One region of the Rhizobium sp. PL01 genome, then DNA from elsewhere that is predicted to be linked to it. Evidence: predicted binding sites of a transcription regulator. Region 1 holds the regulator's gene; the other holds the start of a gene.
The links. Region 1 encodes LexA, which represses DNA repair genes until DNA is damaged. Its sites were predicted from a motif close to TGTTCNNNNTGTGTTCNG; they were not measured.

Region 1 (14,879 bases):
GAACCATCTGCGCCTTTGCTGGTAAACCTTTGACGATGCGCGACAAATTTTCGGTGGAAAGACGCTCTCCGTCTTTCGGATCACAATAACCGGTGCCTGCTGTGCTCATTCGACAGATCCTCAGCAATCATTGCTCGTGACACAAAATAACCTCATTCCGCCGCACCGCCAACCTGAGATTCATGTGGGTAACCGTGGTTCACTTTGCGGCCCTCACTCCAGGCACTCGTCGGTTCGGGCGCTTGCGGCCGCGGGATATAGCGGACGCCTTTGATCCAGAGCTTCAACGCCTCCCAGTGAATCCCTGCAACGATCTTGAGTGTAAGATGCGGAATGCGCGCAACAAGACGCAAAATCTTGCCTGTTTTCAAAGAAACCCGAACGCCGGAGAAGGTTGCAGCCAGCAGCGGGCCGTCCTTATCGGTCTCCAAGATGCGCCAGCGTATTTCCTCTCCGGGTGGCAGCATGCGGAACTGGTAGTGCATGGCCATGGGGATAAACGGCGAGACGTGAAACTGCTTGTCGCATTGCTGGCGAACACCGGCGTCGGACACATCGTCCGGGCCAATCGGGCAGACATAGGTGTGGCGTTCGCCGAAGGTATTGCGAACCTCGTAGATCATGGCGCTCAGCGCGCCGTTGTCACCATAAGCGTAGTAGACGGCCAACGGGTTGAAGACGAGGCCGAGGATGCGCGGGTAGCAGACGAGAAGCACGCGGGCCGGGCGCATGGTTAAGCCGTTCTTCGCCAGCAACGCATCGATATAGGCGCGCAGCGGCACCGCGCGATCGCCTGAATGGTCCTTCTCGTGGAACGACAGAAGATTGCGGCGATTGACCGAGAAAACCTTGCTCATTCCATCCGCCTCGTCCAACCGGTCGAGATCGATCATCAGCGAAAAGACGTCATAGCTGAAACGATGGCCGACCGGTTTCATTCGCTGGTGCATGATTTGGCCGGCATAAAGCGCGGCCGCTGCCTCCGGAGGCGCGCCGTTCTTCGTCATGACCGATCCGGATGACGCACGCATCTATTCTGCCGCCTCCTTGAACACAGACGAGATTTGCTGGCGCCAGGGGATGATACCGCCGAGTACCTCTGCAGCCGCAAGCCCTGATGCCAGGCCGTCTTCGTGAAATCCGTATCCGGTCCAGGCCCCGGCAAAGAATGTGTCGTTGTCGCCCTGGATCGCCTGCAGAGCGCGCTGAGCAGCCATGGAGCCTGCGTCGAACTGCGGATGGTCATAGGAGAATTCGGCAAAAACGGTCCCCGGTGCCGGCTCACGTTCGGGGTTCAACGTCACAAACAATGGATGCTGTGGCGCGATGCCCTGAAGGCGGTTCATCCAGTAGCTGACGGCGACACCCTGCGATCCACAAGGTTTGGTCGAGCGCAGGTAATTCCATGACGCCCAGACTTTTGGGCGCTTCGGCATCAACGCCGCGTCGCGGTGCAGGATCACCCGGTTGGGATGGTAGGGGACAGCCGACAGCAAAGCGCTTTCCGTGGCGGTAGGGTCGGAAAGCATAGCCAGCGCCTGGTTGCTGTGCGCGGCGATGATCACCTTGTCGAAGATTTTCGTCGTACCATGCTCGTCAATGATGGTGACCCTGCCGTCTTCACGGCGGATCGATGTTACCCCGCAGCCGAGACGAACGCGATCGCCAAGCGGCCGCAGAAGCTTGCGCAGATAGTTTCGGCTTCCACCTGTCACTGTGCGCCAAGGATGCGGTTTTGAATAGATCAGCCGGTGATTGTCGAAGAACTGGATGAAATTCTCGGCCGGAAATTCCAGCATCTTCGCTGTTGGCGACGACCAGATCGCCGCGGCCATCGGTGCCAGGTAATTGTTGGTGAAGCCCGGCGAAAAACCGCGCCAGTTGAGATAATCGCCGATCGACATGGCCTTGAGCAGACCGGCGCTGCGATCTTCCAGGCAGATGCGGTTGAAGCGGAGAATTTCGCGCAGCATCATCAGGAACGAAGGCCGGACGAGATTGCGCTTCTGGGCAAAGACGGTGGCCAGATTGTCGCCGCTCCATTCCAGCCGCCCCTGATCGAGCGACACCGAGAAACTCATATCGCTCTTATGTGTTGTCACGTCCAGCTCGGCAAACAGCGCTGTGAGGTTCGGATAATTGGCTTCGTTATAGACAATGAAACCAGTATCGACTGAAATCGGCGTCCCATCATAATCAATATCAACCGTCGCCGTGTGGCCGCCTGGACGCTGGTCCTTCTCGTAGAGTGTGACATCGTGGACGGCATCAAGCGCCCATGCCGCCGAACTGCCGGAAACACCGGAGCCGATAACCGCAATCGACAGGCGCCGGCCGGGAAGATGATGGGGGCCGTGGGAGAAGGGGGCGTTCATGCTGCGTCCTTGATCTTGTTATAGGCAGCAAGAGCGCGGTCGCGCGCCTTTGCATGGTCCACGAGCGGTTTCGGGTACGCATCCCCCAGCGTCAGACCGGCGGCATCAAGAACGCTTTCAGGCGCCTGGAACGGCCGGTGAACGAATTTTGCGGGTAAGCCTTCCAGTTCCGGCACGAAGGTCTTGACGTAGATGCCGTCGGGATCGAATTTTTCACCCTGCAGAATAGGATTGAAGATCCGGAAGAATGGCGAGGCATCGGCACCGCTGCCAGCCACCCATTGCCAGCTTGCGGCGTTGGAGGCAGGGTCGGCATCCACCAGCGTGTCGCGAAACCAGGCCTCGCCCCGTCGCCAGTCGATCAGAAGGTCCTTGATCAGGAAAGATGCTGCAATCATCCGGACACGGTTGTGCATCGTGCCGTGCCGCCACAATTGCCGCATGCCGGCATCGACGATCGGATAACCGGTTTGCCCTTTCGTCCAAGACCTGAAAGCGTCGTCCGTTCCGCTCCAGGCGAAAGCGTCATATTTCCGGTTGAGATTTTCCCGCGGCAAATCCGGATTGTGAAAGAGCAGGTGGTAGGAGAAATCGCGCCAGACCAGTTCCTTGCGAAAGGTGATCAGGTCATCGCCCGGAACGTCCCGCAGATTGCGGGTGGCGTGCCAGATGCGGGCAGGGGAGATTTCCCCCATGGCCAGATGCGGTGAGAGCCTCGACGTGCCGTCGGTTGCCGGCAGATCGCGTCTGGCCTTGTAGCCGGACAGATCGTCCTCGATGAATGCTTCCAGCCTTTCGAGCGCTGCAGCTTCGCCTGGGGTCCAGATTTCGGAAAATGTCTGCGCCCAGTCCGGCGCTGCCGGCAAAAGCGCCCAGGAGGCCAGATCTTCACTGCCAGGCCATGTGGCTGGAGACACCAGCGCATCCGGCCGGTCAAGCGGTTGATCCGGCTCACCGGATGCCTCCAGCGCGCGCCAGAACGGCGTGTAGACGCGGTAGGGCGTGCCTGAGCCGGTCTTCAGCCGCGTGGGTTCGTGGAGAAGCTGTCCGGCAAAACTTTTGACGGTTACTCCAGTGGAAGTAAGCTTGTCCTTCAGCGGCCCATCGACGGCGATGCCGTTCGGGTCGTAGCGGCGATTCCAATGGACGGTTGATGCACCGGTTTCAGCGATCAGTCCGGCCAGAACACTGCCCGGCTCACCGCTGCGCAGGATAAGCCGGCTTCCGAGCTTGCCGAGTGCCATTTCCAGACGTGTGAGCGAATGATGCAGCCACCAGGCCTGCGCCGCGCCGAGTGGCCCGGTGCCGTGCCGGGAAGGTTCGCGGATATAGACCGGAATGACATCACGGCCGGTTTGAGCCGCAGCATGAAGCGCATGATTGTCGTCCAGCCGCAGGTCCTTGCGAAACCAGACGATGATGGGTTTTTCGTGAGAAGGGTCGTCGTTTTTCATTTTCATCCGCGCAGCATATCCAACGTCGTCGTGTACGCAGATACGGGGATGGCGGATCAAAGGTTTCGCGGAGAAAGCTTTTTATTTCATCGTTTTGCGGGGCAAGACGATCGACAAATTTTCAACCGCCGCTTCACCGTAGGACGCGACGGCTGAAGCCAGAAGTGAACGCGCAGGCCAGAGGGATTCAACTCTTCTGAAAGGCCAGATGAGCCCCGAGACCAACCAGCATGGTGCCACCGGCGCGCTGCATCAGCCGTTGCGCAGAGCTTGAGCGGCGCAGCTTGGTCATCACCGCACCGGCCAGAAACACGCAGACGATATCCGCGGATGAAAACATCAGGTTGACGATGGTTCCGAGAATAGCCAGCTGCAGCCAGACCGGAAAGGCGGCGGATGCATCGACGAATTGCGGCAGGAAAGCCACGAAGAAAATCGCTGTCTTGGGATTGAGAACCTCGACGGTGACGCTTTGGAAGAAGGCACGCCGGCCGGATTTCGGCTCGATGCTTGCTTGGGCGGCATCGCCCTCGACCTTGGCACGAAACAGCGAAATGCCCAGCCAGACCAGATAGGCGGCACCGGCAAATTTCACGATCAGGTAGAGGGTCGGCACCGCATGAAACAGAATAGACAGTCCTGCAGCTGCGGCAATGACATGGGCATAACCGCCAAGATGAATGCCGAGCGCCGCCATCAGCCCCGACCAGCGGCCGCGTGCGATGGTCTGGGCTGCCGCATAGAGCATTGCCGGACCGGGAATATAGGCGAAGACCGCCGTGGTAGCGATGAAGGCGATAAGCAACTCGATCGACGGCATTGTCTATTCCTGTCCCTGATTCCGGTTGCAAACCCGATCTATACAACAGGATTTTGAGATAGTCGTGCATCCCTGCTCTGCGCAGCCTAGGCCCAGGTCAGTGGATCGAGGCGCAGATAGAAATCGAGCCGTGCCCGGTCAGCATTAGCGATTGCGTGTAGGTCGAACAAACGATTGTGCGCAGCCCGCGCTTCCGCAGTGGTGCGCCATGTTTCGCGGGTATTGCCGACAAGCAGCGCAAAGTCGACATAGCGGTCCGCCATCCCCAGCCGCCCGAGATCGATCATTCCCGTGCAGCAAAGCGTTTCCGGATCGACCATGAAATTGGGCAGGCACGCATCGCCGTGGCAAACAACACGATCCGTGTTTTCCTGCGTGAGCCGCGCGGGCAGTTCGCTCTTTAATCGATCGAGCAGGGTTTCGGGCGGCGTGTCCTGATCGTCCGGATCGAGAAAGTCGGGATTGACACTCTTGCGCGCAACCACATCGGCTGCCCGATCGAACATTGTTTGAAGGCCGCGATCAAACGGGCAGTCTCGGGCCGGAATGGCATGGAGATCGCGCACCTGCGCGACGATGGACGGCCATGCCTTTATAAGTGCGGACACTTCCAGCTGATCCGCCGGCACGCCCGGCACGGCACTCGTCACAAGGCATGCAACGTCGTCAGACACTTGCCAATCGAGCACCGAAGGGGATCCGAGCTCAAACGCAGACAGCCATGCCGTCCGCCGACGCTCGTCATCCAACAGCGCCACACCGCTGCCGGTAGCCACTTTGGCGTAAGCGCTGCCATCGGCGCGCCGAAACAGCGCATCACCCGATTCGCCATGAAGGTAGGCAATCCATTGGCTTCCAAGAGAAAAGCCCGTCAACCGGGTTGATCCGTATTGATAATCAGTCAGGTTTCATTCCCCTCGTCTTGTCTGGCGAAGGCGATGTCGCGCCCCAGCACGACATGGATATTGCCGAACGTGATTTCATTAGCCCGGAACAGAAAATCTCCAGGTTTTTACACCGGGCGCGTTTACGGAGGAAAGCCGGTGAGGGATACGATTACCCGTAAAATTCGGCGAGAAAGTCCTGAATCTGCGCCTCCACATACGGCACCACCGGACCATCCGCCTCGAATCCCCATCATCGAAGAGACGGCCGAACTGGTCGCGGAGGCTGGCGGCAAAGGCATTGCAGTGCCGGTGGATCATCTTGTTCACGCGGAAGTCGCGTCTCTTGGTTGACCGTATCCGCCGCGAAGAATCACGACTCGATATTCTCATCAACGATATCTCGGGCGGCGAGCATATGACCGAGTGGGACAAGCCGGTCTGGGAACACTCGCTCGAAAAGGGCCTGAAATTGCTGCGGCCCAGGCAACGGACTCGGAGCGGAACCGCTTTACCGTACAATCCACGTCAAGCGGGATCTCGCAAAGATCTGAGAGTTCGCCGATCTCGGCGGGTCGCGGACGGACTGCTGGCGCGACATGACAGAGGTGCAGGAGGCGGGGAAAATAGCGGATGCCAGTGGCTATCGGTAGAACAGCGAAATCAGACGAGAGGCGGTGCGGTGTCACCAGAAACCAAAAAGGCCTTGCTTTTCAGCAAGGCCTTTGAAAACTGGCTCCCCGGGCCGGATTCGAACCGGCGACCTGTCGATTAACAGTCGAATGCTCTACCGCTGAGCTACCAGGGAACGTCTGCGCGGTGTGTGCTGCAGAAGTGAGGCTGCTAATACAAATGCTTTTCCGATTTGCCAAGCGGTTTTTCAAAAAAAATGCACAATCTTGTCAGACTGTGGAGAACTTCCCATCTGTGGGGAGTGGTGCATTCTCGATGTCACGCAAGCCAAACCCTTGGCATCGCGGCATTGCAGCGGTATCGGGGCAGGCTTTATGTTTGATAGGTGAGATTTATGGCAGAACCGCAGAAAACGAAAAAATTCGGCATCGACGCCCGAACACAGGAGCTGGTTATCGGCTCATGGCGGATGCGGCTGCCGCAATCACGTCCGCTGCGTATCGCCATCGGCGGCGTTTTGATTTTTGGTGGCATTCTCGGTTTCCTGCCTGTCCTCGGCTTCTGGATGGTGCCGCTGGGCCTACTCGTCCTGTCGCATGATCTCGCCTTCATTCGGCGTAAGCGGCGCAAATTTTCGGTCTGGTGGGCTCGAAAATGGCCGGCATCCAACTAGAACAATGCCGATCATCATATCCTCTCACGTTCGGAATCACCCAAGGGCTCTTCAAAAGGGGAAGGCCATGAGCGAGTGAATGCGAGTCTCTGGAGACAACAACATGCAAGACCTCAACCCGATCGTCAGAAACGACACTTATCTCTGAAAACATTCGATGAATTTTAGGGACTTGCGGAACACATATGGAACAGATAGTGTTCGTTCTTGATTTGTTTCTCGATTCTGGAGTGATCGTTCATGCTGACCCGCAAGCAACAGGAACTGCTTCTGTTCATTCACGAAAGAATGAAAGAATCGGGTGTGCCGCCATCATTCGATGAAATGAAAGATGCGCTGGATCTTGCGTCGAAATCCGGCATTCACCGGCTGATTACCGCGCTTGAGGAGCGGGGTTTCATCCGGCGCCTTCCCAACCGGGCGAGGGCGCTGGAAGTGATCAAGTTGCCGGAGGCCTATTCAATGAGCCTCCAGCCCAAGCGTGGCTTTTCACCCAGCGTCATTCAGGGCAGCCTCGGCGTACAACCAGTGCCCCCAGCACCTGTCAAGACTGCCTCACACAGCGACACCGTCTCGATACCGGTTATGGGCAGGATCGCCGCCGGCGTGCCGATCTCGGCGATCCAGAACAACACGCATGATATTTCCGTCCCCCTCGAGATGGTCGGTAACGGCGAGCACTACGCACTGGAAGTGCGTGGTGATTCGATGATCGAGGCAGGAATTCTGGATGGCGACACGGTCATCATCCGCAATACGAACAGCGCCAGCCCCGGCGAAATCGTCGTCGCCCTGGTTGATGACGAGGAAGCGACGCTGAAGCGGTTCCGCCGGAAAGGCGCCTCGATTGCGCTGGAAGCCGCCAACCCCGCCTACGAGACGCGGATCTTTGGGCCGGACCGGGTCAAGATACAGGGCAAACTCGTCGGGCTGATCCGCCGTTATCATTGATCTTGCCGAATTTTATCTTCGACCTGCCTGCGGCTTGGAGATGAGTTTTTGGTTATGGACTTTGCTGGATGAAGCCGGTCCTGTTGCCGTTCAGCTCGGTCGTTGCCATGCCGCTTCATATATCCAAAGCAAACCGCCTCTCAATTCGAATGCCGGTGTCAAAAACGGATCCTGCCCTGAAATGTGTCTTTGTCTACGATGACCAGTTGGGTGCGTGAAATCACAAATGAGGTTCGCGATCGGAACGCGAGCCTCATCATCTCAAAGGTGCGGGCCGTAGCGATCTCATCCCCTTAAGCCTGTGGGAGAGCGGCTCGGAAACTTCATTTCACAAACGACCGAGGATATTTTCAGAAATATCCTCTTGCGATTTGTCTAGGATCATTCTAAACCGCCGCCACAGTTCGATTATTTGAACTCGTGAGGCCTCGTGGCGGAGTGGTGACGCAGAGGACTGCAAATCCTTGCACCCCGGTTCAATTCCGGGCGAGGCCTCCAAACTTTCCCACACATAGAAAATTGACAGGGAAGAAGCGCAGGCGTCGATGGCCTTGCCGATAGGTCGCGCTCAGCGGGTTTTCACTCTTGTGAAGAGTTTTCAGAGAGATCGGATCGATAGGTTTCCGTCTTCCCATCTTGCCTGGACAGCTAGAGACCATGCCGTCGTTGACAAACGATAGCGTTGCATAATCCCCGTCGGTGCATCGCGAAGCAGGGGGATTGCTCAATGATAATAGAAGCAGGCGCAATCAGCCTTGCTGTCATCCGGTGTTGTCCAGACGCGCACTGCGAGTTTCTTGGCTGCACCGGTCTCGTCCAATCTTAGCCCCAGCAGCGACACGGCCGCGAGCTTGGGGTTGACCGCATCGATTTCGATCGTCGATCCGACCTGGTGAACGCCCTGCTTCGGGGTCCAGGTGAAAAACTGCACGCTATAATGCATTGCATTCTCCTTCACCGCGCTTTGCAGCACTTGATTTTAACGGGTGAACCGACGCTGCAACACGCTGGCCACGGGCGTTCCACTGCTGGATGCGTACTCAATGCGTAGGAGTGCAAGATATCATATTTCGGCAAGCGATGAAACATTCTCGCGGTGATTAAGCCGAACGGTGACAGGCCATCATCCATTCGCCTCACACGCAGCAATTATGATCTGGTCTGCTCTGCCTATGACCATCGGGATGGACGAGGGGGACGCGGTCACAAGCCACTGCCAAGTAGAAGCGACGCGACCAGGGTGCCGCGTAGTAGCGACGAGCGTATCTACGGCGGCCCGAATCTGGATTTTTATGAGCGTCGCCGTCTCCGCAAATTGCGATGAACAATGGCGAGAGCAGCAATACACACTACTGTGTTCAAGACCTTTCCCCGTTGCGCTACCGGCAGCATCCAAGGTTCAGCCAGCCGGGCACGCATCGCAGGCGATGGCGGCATACTGCAGAACCGGTTGACGTTCGCAATCGGCAAGCTATAAAGCGAGCCGTGACAGGCTGATGTCCAAATGTTTGCACGGGAAAACCACCGCCCGGTCAAAACGGTATCATCATAATGCCCGTCATCAGGAAGAGTGTCCGAGTGGTTTAAGGAACCGGTCTTGAAAACCGGCGTGCGGGAGACCGTACCGTGGGTTCGAATCCCACCTCTTCCGCCATTTTCCGCCCCAATCCATCGTAGACACAAATGCCCTCCACCGCGCTTGAGTGCTTTTTTCATCCTGCGTGGTTTGATGATTGTATAACGGGCCTACGCCTTCCTTGAGGCGCCGGATGTTCACACGTAGAACATGGTTATCGTGGCGGCTGGCGGTCTCTTGCAGATCGGCAGACCGGCGCCTGCATTACCGCCTGGTTCACAGTATCTTCCACATTTATTTCCGACATCGATGGCACCATCGTCGGTATTCGCTGCGACAGCATTGAATATGTCTGCTAGGAGCACGTATTCGTCCACTTTCGCGCCTTCATTACATGCATTTTCAGGTGCTTTTCGATCCTCTCGGCTCATATCCGCGCGGCGCGGCGTTAACTATTCGTAAACCATAATCCCAATTGTTTCATTCCGGCACGGTTAACCGTTCGCATTTTCGCCACGTTGTTGTCATGATTAATCGACTGTTACGTTTCGTAACGCCGGTACTTTCGCGGAGGCAAACGCGGGAGAGTACTGCGTACGGCTTTTACGAATGGCGATGTGGGGCACATGACTTCCAATCTGACTGCGGCTTTTTTCTTCAAGGGATTGCGCGTTGCCGCCGTTCCGATGCTTTGCGTCGGGCTGACCGCGTGCGGATCGACAGGAAGCATCAAGAAGGACAAGCCGCGCAGCAAGGAATATTTTGCCGAATCGATCTATGGCGTGAAGGCGAGCCCGCGCGTTGTGGATGAAGGTAAAGCCGTTCCCAAGGGCGGCGGCCGCTATCAGGTCGGCAAGGCTTATCAGGTCAAAGGCAGATGGTATCAGCCGAAAGAGGATTTTGGCTACAACAAGACCGGCATGTCGTCCTGGTACGGCTCCGCGTTTCATGGCCGGCTGACGGCGAATGGCGAAGTCTACGATAAATATCACCTGTCGGCCGCCCACCCGACATTCCCTTTGCCGAGCTATGCCCGTGTCACCAACCTGGAAAACGGTACGTCCGTCGTTGTCCGGGTCAATGATCGTGGTCCTTATGAATATGGGCGGATCATCGACGTCTCGTCCAAGACGGCCGACTTTCTCGACATGAAGCGCAAGGGTAGTGCGCAGGTTCGGGTGCAATATATCGGCAAGGCACCGCTTGAGGGTAACGACATGCCCTATTTGATGGCGTCCTACGTCAAGAAGGGTGATCGCACCCCGAACGCATTCCCCGAAGGCCAGATCGCCACGGGTGTGATGGTTGCGTCGAATGAGCCGCTGCGCAAGCAGGCAGGCAATCTCGGCATGCTGACCATCCCGTCCAAATCGAACCTGGACATGGGCGTGCCAGTGACGGCACTTGCCGAACCTGAGACGCCGCATGCGTCATCGGCCGGGCTCGATGCTTTCGCGATGCTGCCGGAAATTGGCCCTATCCCGCGGGAACGTCCGGAATATATTCCGATGCCCAATGGCAATATGGCCTTTGCGGCTGCTTATGTCGAAGCGCGCGTCAGCGATTCCGAGACGGCTTTCGATGCCATTCTGGTCGATCAGAACCCGCTGACACCGGATTCGATTGTCGAATACGCCAAGCGCAAGAGCGTCACACGCTAATCCCGATCCTTCGCGATTGATCACCGGTGGGCCGGCTGCTATTGCCGGGGGAGGCACCGGAGTTTGGAATGCGTATACGGCTGATCTCGGTTTTCATTTCCCTCGTCTTGATTGCGTGCGCGCCGATGACGGCGCAGGCTCAGGCCTTCGAGACGAAGGCGAAGCAGGTCTACCTGATCGATGCCGAGACGGGCACGGTTCTTTTCGCCAAGGATGAAAATGCCGTCATTCCACCGGCATCGCTTGCAAAGCTGATGACCATGGAAGTGGTCTTCGATGCGATCCGCAAGAATGAGTTGACCCTCGACACCGAATTTCCAGTCTCCGAACATGCGTGGCGAACGGGCGGCGCGCCGGCGGGAACATCGACGATGTTCGCCGCCTTGAAATCACGCGTCCGTGTTGTCGATCTGATCCAGGGCGTCACCGTTCAGCTTGCCAATGATGCCTGCATCATTCTGGGTGAGGGCATGGCGGGCAGCGAGGAAGCCTTTGCCAAGCGCATGACCGAGCGCGCCCGCGAACTCGGGCTGACCGGCTCTGTCTTTCACAATGCCACTGGTCTGCCTGATCCCGAGAACAAGACGACGATGCGCGACATGGCCCTGCTTGCGCAGCACATCCAGGCCAACTATCCGGACCTGTTCAAGTATTATTCCCAGACCGAATTCGAATGGAACAAGATCCTGCAGCGGAACCGCACGCCGCTGATCTCGGCCGGTATCGGCGTCGACGGGTTTGCCACCGGATTTGCCGAGGGGTTCGGCTTTGGCATGGTTGCCACCATGCAGAAAGATGCCAGGCGCGTTTTTCTGGCGCTGGGCGGTCTTGCCACCGACAAGGAGCGCGTCGAGGAGACGCGCAAGATCCTCGACTGGTCCATGACGGCTTTTGAAAGAAAGAGGCTGTTCGAAGCCGGAGAAGCCGTCGGCGAGGCAAGCGTCTACGGCGGCGCGGTATCGCATGTGCAGCTTGTCACGGCCAATGCTGTCGATGTCCTTGTCCCGGTCAACAATCCGGAGCGGCTTTCGGCCAAGGTGGTCTATCGCTGGCCACCGGCCATGCCGGTAGAGGCCGGAAAACAAGCGGGCACGCTAAAAATCTGGAGCGGAGAGCGGCTGCTGCGCGAAGTGCCGGTTGAAACCAATGCGACCGTAGGTCAAGGATCACTCTCGACACGAGCAGTGGATGCGCTGCAGGAACTCTTGTTCTTCTGGCTCTGATGAAATGACGCTTCCAGCGGTTTCGCGGCCGGACACAATCAGTTAAACAGACCCTGTGTGACGCTTTTGACCGGCCATCGTATCGGTTTCTGGGCGCGCGGCACACAGACAGGGGCGTCCATTCTCACGGATGTTCAATTGAAGAATTATCTACAGGAATCAGCGGTGTCAGTCGGAACAGGCTTGTTTGTTACATTTGAAGGCGGCGAGGGGGCTGGAAAATCCACCCAGATTCGCCTGCTGGCCGATGCCTTGCGCGAGCGCGGCTACACCGTTTTGACGACGCGCGAGCCAGGTGGTTCGCCGGGGGCGGAGGCTGTGCGGCATGTGCTTTTGTCCGGCGCTGCGCAGGAATTCGGCGTGCGCATGGAAGCAATCCTGTTTGCCGCCGCCCGCAGCGACCATGTCGAGGAAATCATCCGGCCGGCTCTGCTGAAAGGCACGGTCGTCATTTGCGACCGGTTCATGGACTCCTCCCGCGTTTATCAGGGTGTTACCGGCAATCTGGAGCCCAGCTTCATCGAGGCGCTAGAGCGGGTTGCTGTTAATGGCGTGGTGCCTGCGTGCACGATCATCTTCGACCTGCCGGCAACCCTTGGCCTCGAGCGAGTGCGCAGGCGGGCAGGAGCCGCAGAAATACAGACAGGCCAGCAAGTCGAACTGGACCGTTTCGAGAAAGAAGAACTCGAAACCCACGAAAAGCGCCGCGAGGCCTTTCTTGATATTGCGAGTGCCGATCCTAAACGCTGTCATGTGGTCGATGCCTCTGCCTCGGCCAGCGACATTGCTGCGCGCGTACTTTCGATCATCGAGCCGATGTTGCCCGGATCGGGCAGCGGACCTGATACGGAAGCAGCACAATGAGCAGCGACAGGTTCGACGTTCTCGACGGCGCCATCTCTCCGGCCGAAAACATGCGTCTTTTTGGCCATGCGGAGGCCGAGCATTTTCTGGCGCAAAGCTACCGGTCGGGGAAGGGGCATCACGCCATCCTGATTGAAGGGCCAGAAGGTATCGGCAAGGCAACACTGGCCTTCCGCTTTGCCAATCATGTGCTGACACATCCCGAGCCGGCGCAGGCACCGGCGGAACTGGCCGATCCCGATCCGAATTCGATCGTCAGCCGGCAGATCGCGTCTGGAGCCTCCCATAACCTTTTGCACCTGACACGCCCGAGCGATGAAAAGACGGGCAAGGTCAAAAGCGCGATTACTGTTGATGAAGTGCGCCGGGCCGGAAAATTCTTTTCGCAGACGTCCGGTACGGGCAACTGGCGGATCGTTATCGTCGATCCGGCCGATGACCTCAACCGCAATGCCGCCAACGCGATCCTGAAAATCCTCGAGGAGCCACCCAAGCGTTCGCTGTTCCTGGTCTTGACCCATGCCCCAGGCAAGCTTTTGCCGACCATCCGTTCGCGCTGCCTGCCGCTGCAACTGAAGCCTCTTCTCCCAGACGCGATGCGCAACGCCATGAACAATCTAGGTTTTGATCTTTCCGGGCCGGATGGACAAAAGGTGCTGACGTCGGCAGACGGCAGCGTTTCCGAGGCCCTGAAGCTGATCAACTACGGTGGCCTCGACATCATGACCACGTTCGAGACCATTCTGGCCGGACAGGAACCGGGAATCCGCAAGGACATGCACAAGCTTGCCGAGGTGCTGGCCGGAAAAGATAGCGAAACGATTTTTGCGTTCTTCCTGGCGCTGGTGACTGGCCATATGATGGACGAGGCCCGCCGCGCCGCGCATTCCGGCGATCTCCACAGGGCGGACCGGTTTGCGCGCCTTTCGAGCAGTGTGACCGAGCGGATTACCGTGGCGCAGGCTTACAATCTCGATCGCAAGCAAACGGTTCTTTCGATTTTGGACGACCTCAGGGCAACGTCGCGCGCGACGGCCTGAACGTCCACGTTGTTCCGATGCGGCAGCGGTATCGATATGGTTTTGCGCAGTTGCATCGCGCCAGCACGCTCCTGCTTTTCTAAGCGTGCACTGTTTCATCCCGCCGTTGGATGCGCTAATAGCCAGACACCCAAGATCAGACACAGGCCGAAACCCGATCATGACCGACACGTCCCCCTTCTACATCACCACCGCGATCTCCTATCCGAACGGCAAGCCTCATATCGGCCATGCCTACGAACTGATCGCGACGGATGCGGTGGCACGCTTCCAGCGGCTGGAAGGGCGCGAGGTTCTGTTCCTGACCGGGACCGACGAACACGGCCAGAAGATGCAGCAGACGGCGCGCAAGGAAGGCATCAGCCCGCAGGAACTGGCAGACCGAAATTCGGCTGAATTCCAGAGCATGGCCGTTCTGCTGAACGCTTCAAACGACGACTTCATCCGTACGACGGAACCGCGTCATCATGAGGCCGTCAAGAACATCTGGAACCGCATGGGCGAGGCGGGCGACCTCTACAAGGACAGCTATTCGGGCTGGTACTCCGTGCGCGATGAAGCCTATTATCAGGAAGGCGAAACGGAAGTGCGCGGCGATGGCGTGCGCTACGGGCCGCAGGGATCGCCGGTCGAATGGGTGGAGGAAGCCAGCTACTTTTTCAAACTCTCCGCCTATCAGGACAAGTTGCTCCAGTACTACGAAGACAATCCCGATTTCATCGGCC
Region 2 (14,879 bases), on a different contig from region 1:
AAGGATCTCGGCCGCGTCGCGTCCTTCGCGGGGGAGGAATTTCGCGCTTTTCTGCACGATCGTCACATGCGAACCCAGCCGGCAAAAGGCTTGGGCCAGCTCGCAGCCGAGTGGACCGCCGCCAATGACGACAAGACGTTTCGGCAGTGCCGTCATGTCGAAGATCGTCGAGCTGGTGCGATACTCCATTCCGCCGAGGCCGGGAATGTCGGGGATCCTCGGCCGCGCACCCGTGGCGACGAGCGCCTTTTTGAATGTCAGGCCGATATCGTTGACGAGAATCGTATTCGCGCTCGCGAACCGGGCGGCGCCGAACAAGATGTGCACGCCAAGCGCTGCGAGTTGTTCGACCGAATGGTACTCCGCTATACGCGTCCGGATTCCGCGCATGCGCGCCATCACCGCGGCGAAATCGAGAACGGGTTCGCGCGGAATGGGCACGCCGAACCCGTCGGTCTCGCGCATCAGGTCATAGGCAAGCGCGCTGCGGATGATCGCCTTCGACGGCACGGAGCCGGCGTTCAGCGAATTTCCGCCCAGACGGTGGCGCTCGATGAGTGCGACGGAGAAGCCGCGCCGCGCCGCCCATTCGGCCGCCTCCAGCCCCGCCGGCCCGGCACCCACGATGACGAGATCGTAGACGCCTTTCGGTTCGGGGTTGGTCCAGTCCTGCGGCCGCACGCGCCGCAGCAGAAGGTCTTCATTGTCCGGCCTTGTCCGTGGTGCACTGTCTTGCATGTCTATAACCACCCGCCGTTGAACCCGGCCCGCGCCAGACCGTCACGCACATATCCGCAGCGCCGGATGATGTTCCAGATGAGGCCCGTGCGATGATTCTCGATCGTCATTGCGAGCAGGCCCTGGTCGAGCCCGTACCATCCTTCCGAAAGCCAGCCCTCCGAACCACAGCGCAGCGTCGGGTTGAAGCCGCTGGAAAAGCGGTCCGCGGTGCAGACCTGCGGGTAGGTTTCGAGAAGGTGGCGGGTGCCGGAAAGCGCGGCCTCGGCGGCATAGGGCAGCGTTGCCAGCATCGCCCAGGGCGAGATCGTACCGTCGTCCGGGCCATAGGGCACGCCGCGCGACATGTAGCCGTAGAACCGGCGGTCCCTGCCGCTCTGGCGCAAGGCCGGCACCGATGGGCCATCGCCCGCCGTGACACCCCAGAAGTCGCGGCTATAGCCGGCGAACTCGTAGGGATTGCGCTCGCCATAATCGCGGTGGATGGCGATCGTGTTTTTCGTGTTCTCGAAATAGTCGCTGTTCTTTTCCCGCATGAAGGCATCGCGGATGCCGCGAAAGTCGATCCAGGCATGCGAAAACAAATGGGTGAAAAGCGGGCCGGAATAGAGCACGTTCCGGTCCATCAGGTTTTCCCACTGGTAGGTCAGGCTCCAGGTCTCGTAGCAGCTGGCCGTCAGCGGGAAGGTCGGCGAGCCGAACCCGAGGACATACAGGATCAGGGCTTCGTTATAGCCCTCCCAGCCATAGTGGAGAAAACCGCATTCGGGCTTCCAGCCTTGCGAGAGGCCGGCGGTTTCATTCTGCGCCCAGCGCCAGTCGACGCGGCGGTAGAGCGCGTCGGCATGCTCGCGAATTTCGCGCTCCTCGTTGTCGCCGTCGAAGTAGCCCGCCGCCACGAGGATGCCCGCTATCAGCAGAGCGGTGTCGACAAGCGAGAGTTCGCATTGCCAGACGCGCTTGCCCGTCTTCATATCGAGAAAATGATAGTAGAAACCCTTGTAGCCGGTGGCGTCGCTTGCAGCACTTTGCGTGCTGCGGGCAAAGAACCGCAACACCTTGAACGTGCGGGCCGCGGCCTCGGGGCGCGACATCCAGCCGTTTTGCACGGCGACAGGATAACAGGACAGCGCGAAGCCGACGACGGCAATGCTGCACGGCGAGCCCGGACGGGACGTGTCCGCGACGAGGCCGGTATCCTCATCGGCATAGTCGACCAGATAGGAGAAGGCCGCCCGCTGAAGCCGTTCGACCAGCGCCTCGTCCGAAAGCAACCTCACGCCGTCCATAAAACCTGCCCTGACAATGAATAATCGTAGCCGATCATGCGATACCGTTACACATGCAGGGACGCGTCCTTCCAGATGCGGAAGCCGCCGATGAAGGCGCGGGTGTTGTCGCCGCGCAGCGCATTTGGCGGCAGGTCGTGGAGATGTTCGACATTGCCGCCGCCGATGACGACATAGCCCGGCAGCAATGCCGCACTCAACAGTTCGGTGACGGCAAACACCGCCTTGCGCCATTTTTTCTTGCCGCGTTTCTCCAATGCCGGTTCGCCGACATAGTCCTCGAAGGTCTTGCCGTTCTTGTAGGGCAGATGGCCGACCTCCATCGGAAGACAAACGTTTTCGACGATCATGGCGGTTCCGAGCCCGGTGCCCAGACCGAGGAAAAGCATGCGCGCGCCTTCGTAGCTGCCGATCGCCTGCATCATGGCGTCGTTGACGATTTTGACCGGCTTGCCGAAGGCCTTTGCGAAATCATGGCCTGTCCAGCCGGCACCCAGATGGACCGGATCCCTGAGAGGCTTGTTGTCGCCGACCGGTCCCGGATAGCCGATGGAGACCACGTCATAGGACCATCCCTCGGCAAGGGATTTGACCGCCTCGACCATCTGGACCGCCGTCATGGCGGCACCGGATTCGACACGACGCTCCTCGTCCTCGATGCTCGTCCTGATCTTCACATGCGATCCGCCGACGTCGATCGCCAGAACGATCGGATCCTTGGCGGTTGCGCCGTTTTCTGCTTTTTTCATTCGATCCATCCGTCGCTTCAATCAGAGGTCTCATGCCATCCGTTCGGCGGCCCGACGTTTTTCATGACCTCGCGAGGCCCCCAGGTGCCGGGTTCGTAGACAGCCGGCGGCGAGGGATCATCGAGCACCGGCGCCACGATGCGCCAGGCGATCTCGCTCGCATCCTGCCGCGTGAAAAGCTGGGCGTTGCCGTTCATCGCATCGCCGATCAACCGTTCGTAAGGCGTCATGTCACCACTGTCGTCATCGACCGCGAAAAGCTCGATCGGCTCGCCGACCATTGCATCTCCCGCAGCCTTGCGCCGGGCACCGATCGCCACCGCCACCTGCGGCGAGATCCGGAACCGCAGATAGTTGGCGTCATCTGGCGTGATCGTGTCGAACACATCGAGCGGCGGGCGCTTCAGGCGCACGACGACTTCGGTCACGTGGACCGGCAGGTTCTTGCCGGCGCGAATGAAAAAGGGAACATCCTTCCATCGCCAGGTATCGACGTGAAAGCGAACGGCCGCAAAGGTCTCCACCGGAGAGTTCGGCTTCACGCCCGGCTCTTCGAGGTAACCTTTGAATTGTCCGCGTACCACATCGGCCGGCTGGAGCGTGCGCACCGCCTTCAGCACCTGCACCTTTTCGTCGATCAGGTCGTCAACCGTGCGGCCCGCGGGCGGCTCCATCGCAAGCAGCAGCAGGACGTTGAGCAGATGGTTCTGGATGACGTCGCGCAGGCATCCCACCTCGTCGTAGAACTTGCCCCGGCCTTCCACGCCAAAATTCTCCGCCATGGTAATTTCGACGGATTCGACATGGTTGCGGTTCCAGATCGGCTCCAGGAAGGAATTGGCGAAGCGGAAATAAAGCAGGTTTTGAATCGCCTCCTTGCCCAGGTAATGATCGATGCGGAAGATCGATTTCTCCGCGAAGGCCACATGCAGCAGGCTGTTGAGCCAGCGCGCCGATTGCAGGTCGCGCCCGAAGGGCTTTTCCACCATCAGCCGGCCGCCCTTGGCGAGGTCCGATTGCTGCAGGCCCTGCACGACCACCTCGAACATGCTGGGCGGCACGGCGAGATAGAAGAGCGGTCGCTTGCAGGCACCGATCGCGGTTTTCAGCGCGTCGAAGGTCGACTGGTTGCGGTAATCGCCGCTGACATAGATCAGCAGCGAGGCGAGCCTGGCAAAAACCGCCTCGTCGATTGTCCCGACAGCGTTGGTGATGCCGTCGCGCGCCCGCGCGGTCAGCGTGTCGAGCGGCCAGTCGTCAAAGGCGATGCCGATGATCGGTTCATTGAGATTGCCGCGCGCCACCATCTGGTAGAGCGCGGGAAAAATCTTCTTGTGTGCGAGGTCCCCCGTCGCGCCGAACAGCACCAGCGCATCACAACGATCGTCCGTCATGCTCATCTCCTGCAATGCGATCAGTCCTTCTTCTTCTCGACATGGCCGCCGAAGGCGAAGCGCATGGCGGATAGCAGCTTGTCGGCAAATTCGGATTCGCCTTGCGAACTGAAGCGGTCGAACAGCGCCGAGGAGAGCACTGGGGCCGGTACGCCGGTGTCGATTGCCGCCTTCAGCGTCCACCGGCCCTCGCCGGAATCCGAGACGCGTCCACCGAAATTGGCAAGCGCCGGATCGTCCTTCAGGACGCCTGCCGTCAAGTCGAGCAGCCATGAGCCGATCACGCTACCATGGCGCCAGACTTCGGTGACGGCGGGGAGGTCGATGTCGAACTGATAATATTCCGGGTGTTTGAGCGGGCTTGTTTCTGCGTCCGCCTCGCGCTTGCGCTTGCCGGCATTGGCAGCTTTCAGGATGTTGATGCCTTCGGCATAGGCCGCCATCATGCCGTATTCGATGCCGTTGTGGATCATCTTGACGAAGTGGCCCGCGCCGCTCGCGCCGCAGTGAAGATAGCCTGATGATGCCGTATCTCGGGTCCCCGAGAGTGTTGTGCCCGCATCGGCGCCGGGGGCAAGGCTTGCGAAGATTGGATCCAGATGGCGCACCGCCGCCACCGGTCCGCCGATCATCAGGCAGTAGCCGCGGTCGAGCCCCCAGACGCCGCCGCTGGTGCCGACATCGACGAAGCTGATGTCTCTCGGTGCCAGCTTGCTGGCGATGTCGACTGCATCCTCGTAATGGGAGTTGCCGCCGTCGATGATGATGTCGCCGGGCTGCATCAGCGCTGCAACCTCGTCGGCGATCTTGCCGGTGATCGCGGCCGGCAGCATCAGCCATATGCAGGCGGGCTTGGAAAGCTTGGCGACAAGATCCTCAATCGAGGTCGCGCCGGATGCGCCGTCCGAGGCAAGCGCTGCGACGGCCCCCGGATTGATGTCGTAGACCACGCAGTCATGGCCGTCCTTCATCAGGCGGCGCACCATGTTTGCGCCCATGCGCCCCAAACCCATCATGCCGATCTGCATAGCAACGTCCTTTCTGGATTGAATGCCTGTCCGCCGGAGCTTCAAATTCCCTAATCCGGCGCGATGATGACTGTGAAATTCGTGCCTTCCCAACGTCCGGCTTCGACCCAGAAGACGGTGAATTCGAGGCTTGTACCTTCCGCCAGCCCGGACGCGGGGATTTCAACGAGGTGGATGCCGAAGGCATTGCCGCCCGTCGCGCTGTCATTGACGGTCGCCCACCCATCGGCGCTCCAGCGGACGTTCGCGGCGGCCAAGAGTTCGATGCGCAGCAGCTTGCCTTGCGGGATCGTGCGCACCTTGTTGTTGAAGCGCCAGGACCGGAAGGGCGCGGTGGTCCTGTTCTTTATGTAGCGCTCCGGCCCTTGCTGCGGCATGTCGAAAACCTTGCCGTCGCGAAGCGAGCGTAGAAGCTTGATATATTCCGCATGCGCCCAGACGAGCGGCATCGCGCTGCCGGACGGACCGCCGAGATGCAACTCCCGTTCCGGCATGTCGGCGCCGTCCCAGACCTGTTCCGGCAGCAGCCCGCCGACACCTGCCGATGCGGCAAAGGTTCCCAGCAGGTCCATTGCGGATTGCGGCCGGCCGGCGGCGAGTTCGTAATGCGCCCGCTCGCCTGCGAGCAACGGCCACGGCCTGCCCTGTCCCGTCCCGTCGAAGGGCGCGCCGTTGGCATGTTCGCCGTAGCCATCGTCGGTGTAGCGATACCAGAGCGGCCCTTGCGGGAGGTTGGCGCGCAGATGCGCATCAATGAGCTTCACGGTGTTGACGATCCGGGGATCGTCCGCCGCCCTGAGGCCGAAGCGCACCAGCGCCAGTGCATCGGGGCTGACGATCAGGTCGGGCGCCCGGTCGGTGTCGTCGGGCGGGCGGTTCTTGATCGGCACGAAACCATCCTTGGGGGAGGCTGCATCCGCGAGATCGGCCGGCGCGATGCGGACATAGTAGCCGTCTATGCCGAGTTGGGCACAGCTGGCGGTGCGGCTCACATAGGTCCATTTCTCGATCTGGTCGTTCCAGCAATCGGCGGTCTGCCGGGCGAAACCGGCGGCCTCGCCCTTGCCGCAGGTTTCCAGAATGTCTGCGGCGGCAAGCAGCGCTGCAATTTCCACGGCGAGCGTAAAGGGCGAGTAGCCGCTATCCTCTTCCCACCGGTCTTCGCCGGTGACCGGCCCGTTCTGGACAAGGTAGGCGGTGGCGCGTTCCACCATGGGCAGATAGGCGGCAAGCGCTTCGCCGGCCAGGCAACCCATGCGGTGCAGCGCGTCGGCAAGCAGCAGCGGAAAGCCGCACTCGTCCATCTGGATGCCGTCCCAGTAGGTCGTTCCGTCGAGCCAGGCGTTTTGCGGCCAGTGGCCGTCGGCCTCCTGTATTGTCCGCAGATAAGCAAGGATTTGAAGCGCATCGTCCGTCAAGCCGGCTGCAAGGAAGCCGCCCGCCGTTTCGACCAGATCACGCGGCCAGACGAGATGATAACCTCCGAGATCGTCATCGCCCTTGCTGGATCCCCAGGGGATGGAGAGGCTTGCGACGGCGGGCCCGGGGAAACCGAGCGAGCGGTGGGTGCCGAGCACGGCCGTGCTTGTGCGATAGAGGTTCGCGCCCTTGTGGCCGGGCTGGTCGAGCGGCAATAGGCGTTTTTGCCAGTCGCGCCATCCCGCCACATAGGCTGTTGCAGCGTTGTCGTAGCCGTCGTTGAGGCTCGCAAGCGCATTGTAGCCCGCTTCCTCAGGCGTCGGGCCGAAGGACAGCGCGATCACCGCGGTGTCGTTCTCGTCCGTGAAGCCGATTTCTGCGGTGAGCGCGACATTTCCATCCGTCGCGTTCTGGTATTGGAGACCGAGCCGTCCCGAAACCGATAGGCGCCGCCATCCATCCGAAGCGCCGACATAGTCTGCAGACGCCTCCCGCCATGGTAGGGAGCATGCGAGCGCCAGCGATTGTCCGCGACCGGACGCAAAGAGCATGCGCACGCCCTTGTAGTCACCGATCCAGGCGGAATTGCCCATTCCAGCATTGACGAGATGCGGAGCCAGCAGCGCATAGACGCGGTAATCTCCGGCCTTGCCCGACAGCGGCGTGAAGCGGATATTTTGCAGAACCGTCGGCCGGCGCGGATCGGAAAGAACGCGCTTTTCTATAACGTAGGCGCCATCGAGCGCGGTATTGGTGAGATGGAAGGCGGGAACGCCATCGTGGAACCACGCGACGTCATGCGCGGCGTGGCGCTTCTCCTCGGAGAAATAGCCGTCATCCCGTGTAATGACCAGACCGAGATCGCGCGTGCAGGCGTGGTCGAGACGCGGATGATAAACTTCGTTGAGGATGCCGTGGCTGACGGTGAACCAGGTGCGTGATGCCGCCGAAAGTGCCGTGCCGACGCCGCTCTTTGCGCTGGATGTCCAGCGGGCGGCAATCCCCGGTGCGCCCGGTGCGGGCACGTTTGTGACGGGCATTCCAATGTCCCTCCACGCTTTGCAACCGCAAATCAGCAGGCGGAAGTCTGGCAACGCAAGTTATGTCGCTTTTTCGCTGAGCGGACAACTGTTACATTCAACGCCTCCAAATCCCGTAGGGACAATATCCTGTCTGGATGGCGCCCGTTTGGTAATGCGCTTTTGGACAGCATTTGCGCTTTGCTGGAGGGGTGCATTCTCGTCTCCGGCCTTCAGATAGGCGGGACGCTTTGCGCTCGTTTGATTGCAGACCCGAGAGGGGACGGCGGCGGCGGGCGAGCGATCCAAACAATTTGCTGTGAAGCGCTGATCGCGTTCAGGCGGAATGGGGCTTCGGGCGAAATCCCGAGCGGAAGGCTTGCCACTGGCTTGAGCCTCCAAGCGGCCAGAAGTGGATTGACGTTGGCTGCGGCAATGGAGCGTTTACAGAAACTCTGATCTCTCGTGCTGTGAGGGCGCGCAGCGTGTTTTCACCCATGCCCTCGTTGACCAGCTGGCGCAGCGTTTCGACATCCTAGTCAGTCAGAAGTTCGGCCAACTCGTCGCGGCGTTCCATTGGCAGCACAGCGGCGATGGTGTCGAGCGCGTTTGCGCGCAGATCGACGGGATCTTTCGAAGGGGACGGTTTGGGCACGGCAACACTCTGGATCGACGGTTTTCGACGGCTCTGGGACCGTGCTTAGCACCGACAGCGCGGAAACATCACCGCCAGAAGCCGTGCTGAGAGACGACGCTGAGGTTTCATCGAGGTGAAATTCGTTGTTTTGCTCGATGATTTGTGACATTTCTTTATGCGGTCACCTCCAGAATGTTATCCAGCGTTGCCCGCCCTGCGTCAGCCTTCATCGCGTTGAAGCCGGTCGGTCCATCCGCGTCAGCAATGGAGCTTTCCATCGATGCGACAGTTTCGGCGGTAAGCGCTGCGCTTACCTCTTGAAGCCAACCATCCAGATATTGTTGCCGCTGCGAACGAACGAGCCGTTCAAGCTCCTTGGCAGACGGTCCATAGATATTGCGATCTCGGCACCAAAGAAACACCGCCTCAAACATACCGCTGACGGATTGTCCGGAAGGGCAAAGCTCACCAATGATCCACCGAGAAAGCGCTTCCCGGTCTCGTCGCGTCATTCGGCGAAAGCCGAGATACTGTAAAATCTCGGCGCAACGCCAACGGACAGTTCTCCCGCCGAAATCATAGCCGGACAGTTCGTCGGCTGGGACGCCGATTTGCTCTGCCAGGTATTCGGCAGCATCATGCGGGACCAATGTGCCATCGTCAGCGAAGAAACCACGAGCGCTGAAAAACTTCAACTGCGCGGCCAAGCCGAGCCTCGTAGCCGCCGGTTTAGAATTGATGAAATCAATGTCGGCGAAGGTCAGGCTCCATTGGCTGACAAAATCCGAACTCGAAATACCCGTACTCATTAAAACGCTCCTCAAATTGAAGCGCAATCTCACGAGCGAGCGCTTCTCAGGTCAATCCTGCAAGCCATGTTCCCACAACGTTCTTCGAATTGGCCGAAATCACAGCTTCGGGCCGACTGGGCCAATAAGCTATGACCTCCCGCATCACCGACCAGGATCACCCCTTACATGAAATTGAGCAGTTCGAGCGTGAGCGTGCTGCCCAGAGAGAGGCGCAGCATATTGTCCTGACATGGCTGCAAGCCATCGCAACCGCCCACAGCACCGGCGAAGACCTGGCATTGCTGGGGTACGGGTCCGAAGGCATGGATATCATCCTGGTGGGCGCCAAGCTTGAAGGCAATCCACCGATTGAATACCTGCAGCGGTTGATAAGTGCCGGAAATCCGGTTTGATCAGCGTGTTGGAAGAAAATGCGGCAGCCGGCAAGGATTTCGCTATAAGGCAAGTATGGTAGCACTTCCTGAATATCACCTCTTTCTTGACGACACCGGCAGCCGGGATCCGGACCACAATCCTGTGGCGCGCCGCGACCGTATGGACTGTTTTGGATTGGGCGGAATCCTGATCAAGGAGGAGGATGTTGATACTCTGAAAGAGCGGCATGCGACGTTCTGCGCGGCACACGGCATTACCTATCCGCTTCATTCGCATAAGATCCGTGGTGGCCGAGAGGAATTCGGCTGGCTGAAAACGCCAGAAAACGCCCGTGTCTTCTTTCCGGAGCTTGATGCATTTATCATGGGGCTGCCCATCATCGGCATTGCCACGATTATCGATCGCCCGGGTTATCTGGCCCGCTATCAGGAAGCTTACGCCGAGCGGCTGTGGCTGATGTGCAAAACGGCCTATTCCATATTGATCGAGCGCGCCGCGAAGTATGCGGACAGCCAAGGACGTGTTTTAAGGGTGTTTTTCGAGGAAAGTGGGAAGCACGAAGACCGCGATCTGATACAATACGCTAAGGCGCTGAAGGCTGAAGGCATGCCGTTCCAGGGCAACAACGCCGGCGCCTACGAGTCTCTTACGGCGGAAGATTTTCGGCGGATTGTCATGGGCGAACCCAAACGGCGAACCAAAAAGGCGCCGATGTTGCAGGTTGCGGATCTTATTCTCTATCCCATAGCCAAAGGCGGCTATGATCCAACCTATCGACCTTACGTCGATCTCATGGCGGCCGGAAAGCTGATTGATGCGCTTATCCCGCCGCAGGATCGCCCAAATCTCGGGATAAAGTACAGCTGTTTTCCATGAAAAAAGGCCCTCAAAGGGGCCTTAATCCATTTCGGCCAGCGCTGGGCGCTGACCCCGGAGCGTTGCTCTGATCTGAATATAGGGAAAAGTTGCGCAAAATGCAACTTTATCTGTTGCCGGCATTTATCCTCTCCACGAACGGTGAATCGTCAGCAGGTTGCAGATGCACGGCCATGGTGGCTGGTGACATTGGACGGCCGGGGTTGACCAGCGGAGCGCCTCTGTCTTTGTTGACGCGCCATTGGCCATTACTGCAGAGGACGACGTCCTGCCAGCCGATCTCACAGACATCGTTCGGTCCATTGCCGCCGGTTTCAAGATCGATGAAGCGAATTCTGGATGCGGGCATTTTGATGACGCTTTCTGGCCCTCTGTCAGCATTCTATCGTCATAAATTGAGATCGAGCTGCGGTTGTTCCGCACCGTTGGCGTCCTGTTCATTGCTCAGCGATGACAACGTGACCCCGAGCAGCCGCACCGATCGCTTGAATGGATAGGTGGTTGCGAGCAAAGCGGATGCGGTATCGATTATCTCCGCAACATTCGTCAACGGAAACGCAGTCGTCCGGCTGCGCGTCGCCTGGGTGAAATCCGAATACTTGATTTTGACTGTGACAGTCTTGCCGCTGATCCCCTGCGCTTCGCAGGTGTGCCAGACCTTTTCGGCCAAGGGTCTCAATTCCAGGGTGGCAAGATCAAGATCATCGATGTCCTCGATAAAGGTGTCTTCGGCGCCAACCGACTTGCGGATCCTGTCTTGTCTGACGCGTCGTTCGTCGATACCGCGCGCGATGCCATAGAAATACAGCCCCGACTTCCCAAAGTGCTCCTGCAGAAACTGGAGGGATTTCGATTTCAGATCGAGCCCGGTTTCGATGCCGTATTTTCGCATGCGCTCGGCGGTAGCCGGCCCAACGCCATGGAATTTATTGACGGGGAGGGCTTCGACGAAACCGGGACCGTTCTTCGGCGTGATGACCGCCTGTCCATTCGGTTTGTTCAGATCGCTTGCCATTTTGGCCAGAAACTTGTTGTAGGAAATACCGGCAGACGCGTTCAACCCGGTAACCTGCTTGATCCTCGCGCGGATCTCCAGCGCAATCTCGGTGGCGATCTCCATGCCCTTCAGATTTTCCGTGACATCGAGATAGGCCTCGTCAAGCGATAGCGGCTCGATCAGCGGCGTGTATTGCGCAAACACCTCACGGATTTGCTGGGATACCGATTTGTAGACGTCAAAACGGGGCGGCACAAAGATCAGGTCCGGGCATTTGCGCTTTGCGGTGACCGACGGCATGGCCGAATGCACGCCGAAAACACGCGCCTCGTAACTTGCGGCCGCAACGACACCGCGTGCCGCCGACCCGCCGACGGCCAAAGGTAGCCCGCGCAGGTCCGGGTTGTCGCGCTGCTCGACGGAGGCATAGAAGGCATCCATGTCCACGTGGATGATTTTGCGAACGGGCTTCACGCTATCCATCGTCGCATTTCCCGAATGGTAAGTCCGCACAGCATGTTCGGGCTTTTGGCTCCCCTGGTCGGGGTGCGTGCGGGTGATCAAAGCAACAGACCTTCATCGTCCAATGGCGCCTTGGGCTGCGGTGGCACGATGACCAGCATGTTGCCGGGCAGGGGGCGTTGCAGGTGTCTTGCTTCATCCCAAGAGGCCGTCAGCCAGGTATCGACCTCCTCGGGCGTCGTCAGGATGGAAGGCATGGCCTTTTGGTGGATGGGCTCGACAATCTCGTTCGGGGTGGTGGTGAGGAACCCGAACAGCTCGTATTCCTGGTTGCCATCCCGCACCTTCCGAATACCTTTCCACGGCGTCCAGAAACCTGCGAAAAACATCAGCGGCCGGTCCTCATTGCCCGCAAACCAGGCATTCGGAACCCGTCCGCCTGCAACCTTGCTGGCGGGATCTGGTTCGGCGAACGAGGTGAACGGCACGACGCAACGGCTGGTCGGCCCCAGCCAGCGGCGCCAGTGCGGCGAGCTAACATTGCGGATGTTGGTGACGCCAGGATCATAGTTTTTCACAAAGGCGGGTGGCGACGGCATGCCCCAGGTCGTGCGCGCAATTTCGCGCTGCCCGTCTTCGGCGACACGGACAATCGGTGCCTGGTAGCCCGGATAGACGTCGAATGAAGCCTCATTCCATCCGGCGCGGTCGCGGAACGCCTTGGTGAACTGAAGAACCGCATCACGGGTGGTGGTGACGTTATACAAATTACACATGGTTCCCCATCCTCCTGGAGCGTGCCGGTTACGTCCGGGTCAACCCGAACTGTCCACAACGATTTCCCGCCAATTCTTTCCGGCGGCATTTGCTCCGCATAAGTCGGGGCAAATGCCTGTCGGGCAAGCGATTCAGACAATGCTTTCACCCAACCTTCCAAGGTCGAAGCGCCAGCCGTCCTGCCGCCACAAAAGAATCAGGATTGACTCATATGAGCGAAGGGAACAAATAATGAACATATCAGCCCGAGCAACCTGTGAATAGCCCCTTGGACACGACATCACGCCGATGAATGAAACCGCTGTCAGCCCGACGATTGCCGAGCTTCGAGCCCGGATCCAATGTCTTGAAGGCAGGCCCCTGCGCAAGGACGAGGTGCTGTCGTTCGGCGTCGCCGAGATGGACTCGAAGCTGCCCGGAGGCGGGCTTGCCATGGGTGCGCTGCATGAAGTGGCTGGCGGAGGTGCTGATGCCATTCATGGTGCCGCAGCCGCCCTGTTTGCCGCCGGGATTGTTGCGCGCACCAAAGGCGACGTCCTCTGGTGTCTTGCCCGGCCTGACCTGTTTGCGCCGGCCCTCACGCAGGCTGGCTTGCACCATGACCGGGTGATCTATGTCGAGGCCGACCGGGAGGAAGATGTTCTCGCTAATTTCGAGGAAGGGCTTCGTTTCGGGGGGGTCGGGGGGGTGGTCGCCGAACTGGTCCGCTTGCCGATGACGGCATCGCGGCGGCTTCAACTGGCAGCCGAAGCCTCCGGCACGATCGGCATTGCACTCAGGCGCTGGCGCCGACCGACGGAGGCAGCTGACTTCGGACAACCGACGGCGGCGACGACCAGGTGGCGGATCAGCGTACTGCCGTCAGAAGCACTTCCAGTTCCAGGCATCGGGCGTGCGCGGTGGCTGGCGGAACTCATCAGAGCAAGAGCGGGCGAAGCCGCAGAATTTGAAATAGGTGCCTGCGATGCCACGGGTTGTATCAGTTTTTCTCCCGTATCTGCCGACAGACCGGATCAGGCGGGCCGATCCCGATCTGCCGGCTGAAACGCCTGTCGTCGTCGTCGCCCGCAGCGGCGCGAAGCGCACGATCAGTGCTGCCGATGTTGCGGCGCTGAAAGCGGGCGCGCGCATCGGAATGCAGGCGGCCAAGGCACAGGCGATGATTTCCCACCTGCATATGGTCGACGCAGATCCAGACGGCGACGCGGCTGCCGTCGAGCGTCTGGCACTCTGGATGCTGCGGCAATATACGCCGATCGTCGCGCTTGATCTCCCGGATGGTGTGGTGATGGATACGGAAGGTGCAGATCACCTGCGTGGCGGCGAACTGCCAATGCTCACTGGATTGGTGAACAGTTTTCGCGGGCATGGGCTGCAGGCCCGCGGCGCTATCGCCGACAGCTGGGGGGCCGCCCATGCACTTGCCCGGGCAATCCGCCGGGAGACCGTCATCGTGCCGCCGGGAGAAACTGCCAAGGCGGTGGTCAATCTGCCCATATCCAGTCTGCGTTTGTCGGCCGATATCGTCAGCAGTCTCGGCGTGCTGGGGTTTCGGACAGTTGGCGAACTTGCGGCAACGCCACGCGCGCCGCTGGCGCTGCGCTTCGGACCAGAGGCCGGACGTCGCCTGGATCAGATGTTTGGTCGTTTGCCGGAGCCGATCGAGCCAATCAGGACAAAGGAACTGATCGAGGTCTCTCGCCCTTTTTCCGAGCCGATCGGGGCCGCGGAAACGATCGCAAAATATGTCGGCAAGCTTGTCGTCGAGCTTTGCGCGCTGCTCGAACAGAAAGGACAGGGGCTTCGTCGCGCCGACCTGGTCGTTCATCGCGTCGATAATACCCTTCAGGCGGTGCGAGCCGGGATGGCAAAGCCGGTCCGTGATGTGCCACGGCTGACCAAGCTTCTCTGTTCTCTGATCGAGACAATCGACCCGGGTTTCGGGATCGAAAAAATGTCGCTCGCCGCCACGATGATCGAACCGCTGGACCTGAAGCAGGCGCTGTCCTCGTTGATTGAGGAGACGGTTGTCGATGTCACCCCGCTGCTCGACACCTTTGGCAATCGCGGCCAGCGTCTCTACCGATTGGCGCCGGTGCAGAGCGATGTGCCGGAGCGCAGCATTCAACGGGTGGCAGCGATGGCGGTGAAACTCGGTGAATCCTGGCCGACGCGATGGCCACGGCCGAGCCGCATACTGGCGCGCCCCGAACAGATCGAAGTCATTGCAATGATCCCCGACCATCCACCGGCATCGATGATCTGGCGCGGCAAGCGCTGGCGGATAAAGCGCGCTGACGGCCCGGA

Region 2: R6X40_RS22675 (ImuA family protein) is a predicted target of LexA. The motif match lies at 12,793-12,810, and genes of this name have one in related genera.

The regions. Positions count from the first base shown of each region.
Region 1 covers NZ_JAWQUM010000002.1:284,560-299,438, forward strand. Annotated here, with positions in the region: gene R6X40_RS05765 (cyclopropane-fatty-acyl-phospholipid synthase family protein) at 1-109, opposite strand, end outside; gene R6X40_RS05770 (DUF1365 domain-containing protein) at 153-1,031, opposite strand; gene R6X40_RS05775 (NAD(P)/FAD-dependent oxidoreductase) at 1,032-2,375, opposite strand; gene R6X40_RS05780 (deoxyribodipyrimidine photo-lyase) at 2,372-3,835, opposite strand; gene R6X40_RS05785 (LysE family translocator) at 4,017-4,649, opposite strand; gene R6X40_RS05790 (APH(3'') family aminoglycoside O-phosphotransferase) at 4,736-5,524, opposite strand; partial or broken gene R6X40_RS05795 (hypothetical protein) at 5,693-6,014, shown strand; tRNA gene R6X40_RS05800 (tRNA-Asn) at 6,267-6,341, opposite strand; gene R6X40_RS05805 (hypothetical protein) at 6,561-6,839, shown strand; gene lexA (transcriptional repressor LexA) at 7,080-7,790, shown strand; tRNA gene R6X40_RS05815 (tRNA-Cys) at 8,215-8,288, shown strand; gene R6X40_RS05820 (hypothetical protein) at 8,515-8,733, opposite strand; tRNA gene R6X40_RS05825 (tRNA-Ser) at 9,355-9,444, shown strand; gene R6X40_RS05830 (septal ring lytic transglycosylase RlpA family protein) at 9,993-11,027, shown strand; gene R6X40_RS05835 (D-alanyl-D-alanine carboxypeptidase family protein) at 11,096-12,250, shown strand; gene tmk (dTMP kinase) at 12,416-13,114, shown strand; gene R6X40_RS05845 (DNA polymerase III subunit delta') at 13,111-14,154, shown strand; gene metG (methionine--tRNA ligase) at 14,315-14,879, shown strand, end outside.
Region 2 covers NZ_JAWQUM010000010.1:149,562-164,440, forward strand. Annotated here, with positions in the region: gene R6X40_RS22615 (mercuric reductase) at 1-738, opposite strand, end outside; gene R6X40_RS22620 (glucoamylase family protein) at 741-2,027, opposite strand; gene R6X40_RS22625 (ROK family protein) at 2,075-2,776, opposite strand; gene zwf (glucose-6-phosphate dehydrogenase) at 2,794-4,170, opposite strand; gene gnd (phosphogluconate dehydrogenase (NAD(+)-dependent, decarboxylating)) at 4,191-5,198, opposite strand; gene R6X40_RS22640 (glucan 1,4-alpha-glucosidase) at 5,249-7,657, opposite strand; gene R6X40_RS22650 (DUF4158 domain-containing protein) at 8,447-9,082, opposite strand; gene R6X40_RS22655 (hypothetical protein) at 9,214-9,477, shown strand; gene R6X40_RS22660 (DUF3800 domain-containing protein) at 9,533-10,336, shown strand; gene dinB (DNA polymerase IV) at 10,725-11,816, opposite strand; gene R6X40_RS22670 (SOS response-associated peptidase) at 11,894-12,571, opposite strand; gene R6X40_RS22675 (ImuA family protein) at 12,861-13,616, shown strand; gene R6X40_RS22680 (DNA polymerase Y family protein) at 13,537-14,879, shown strand, end outside.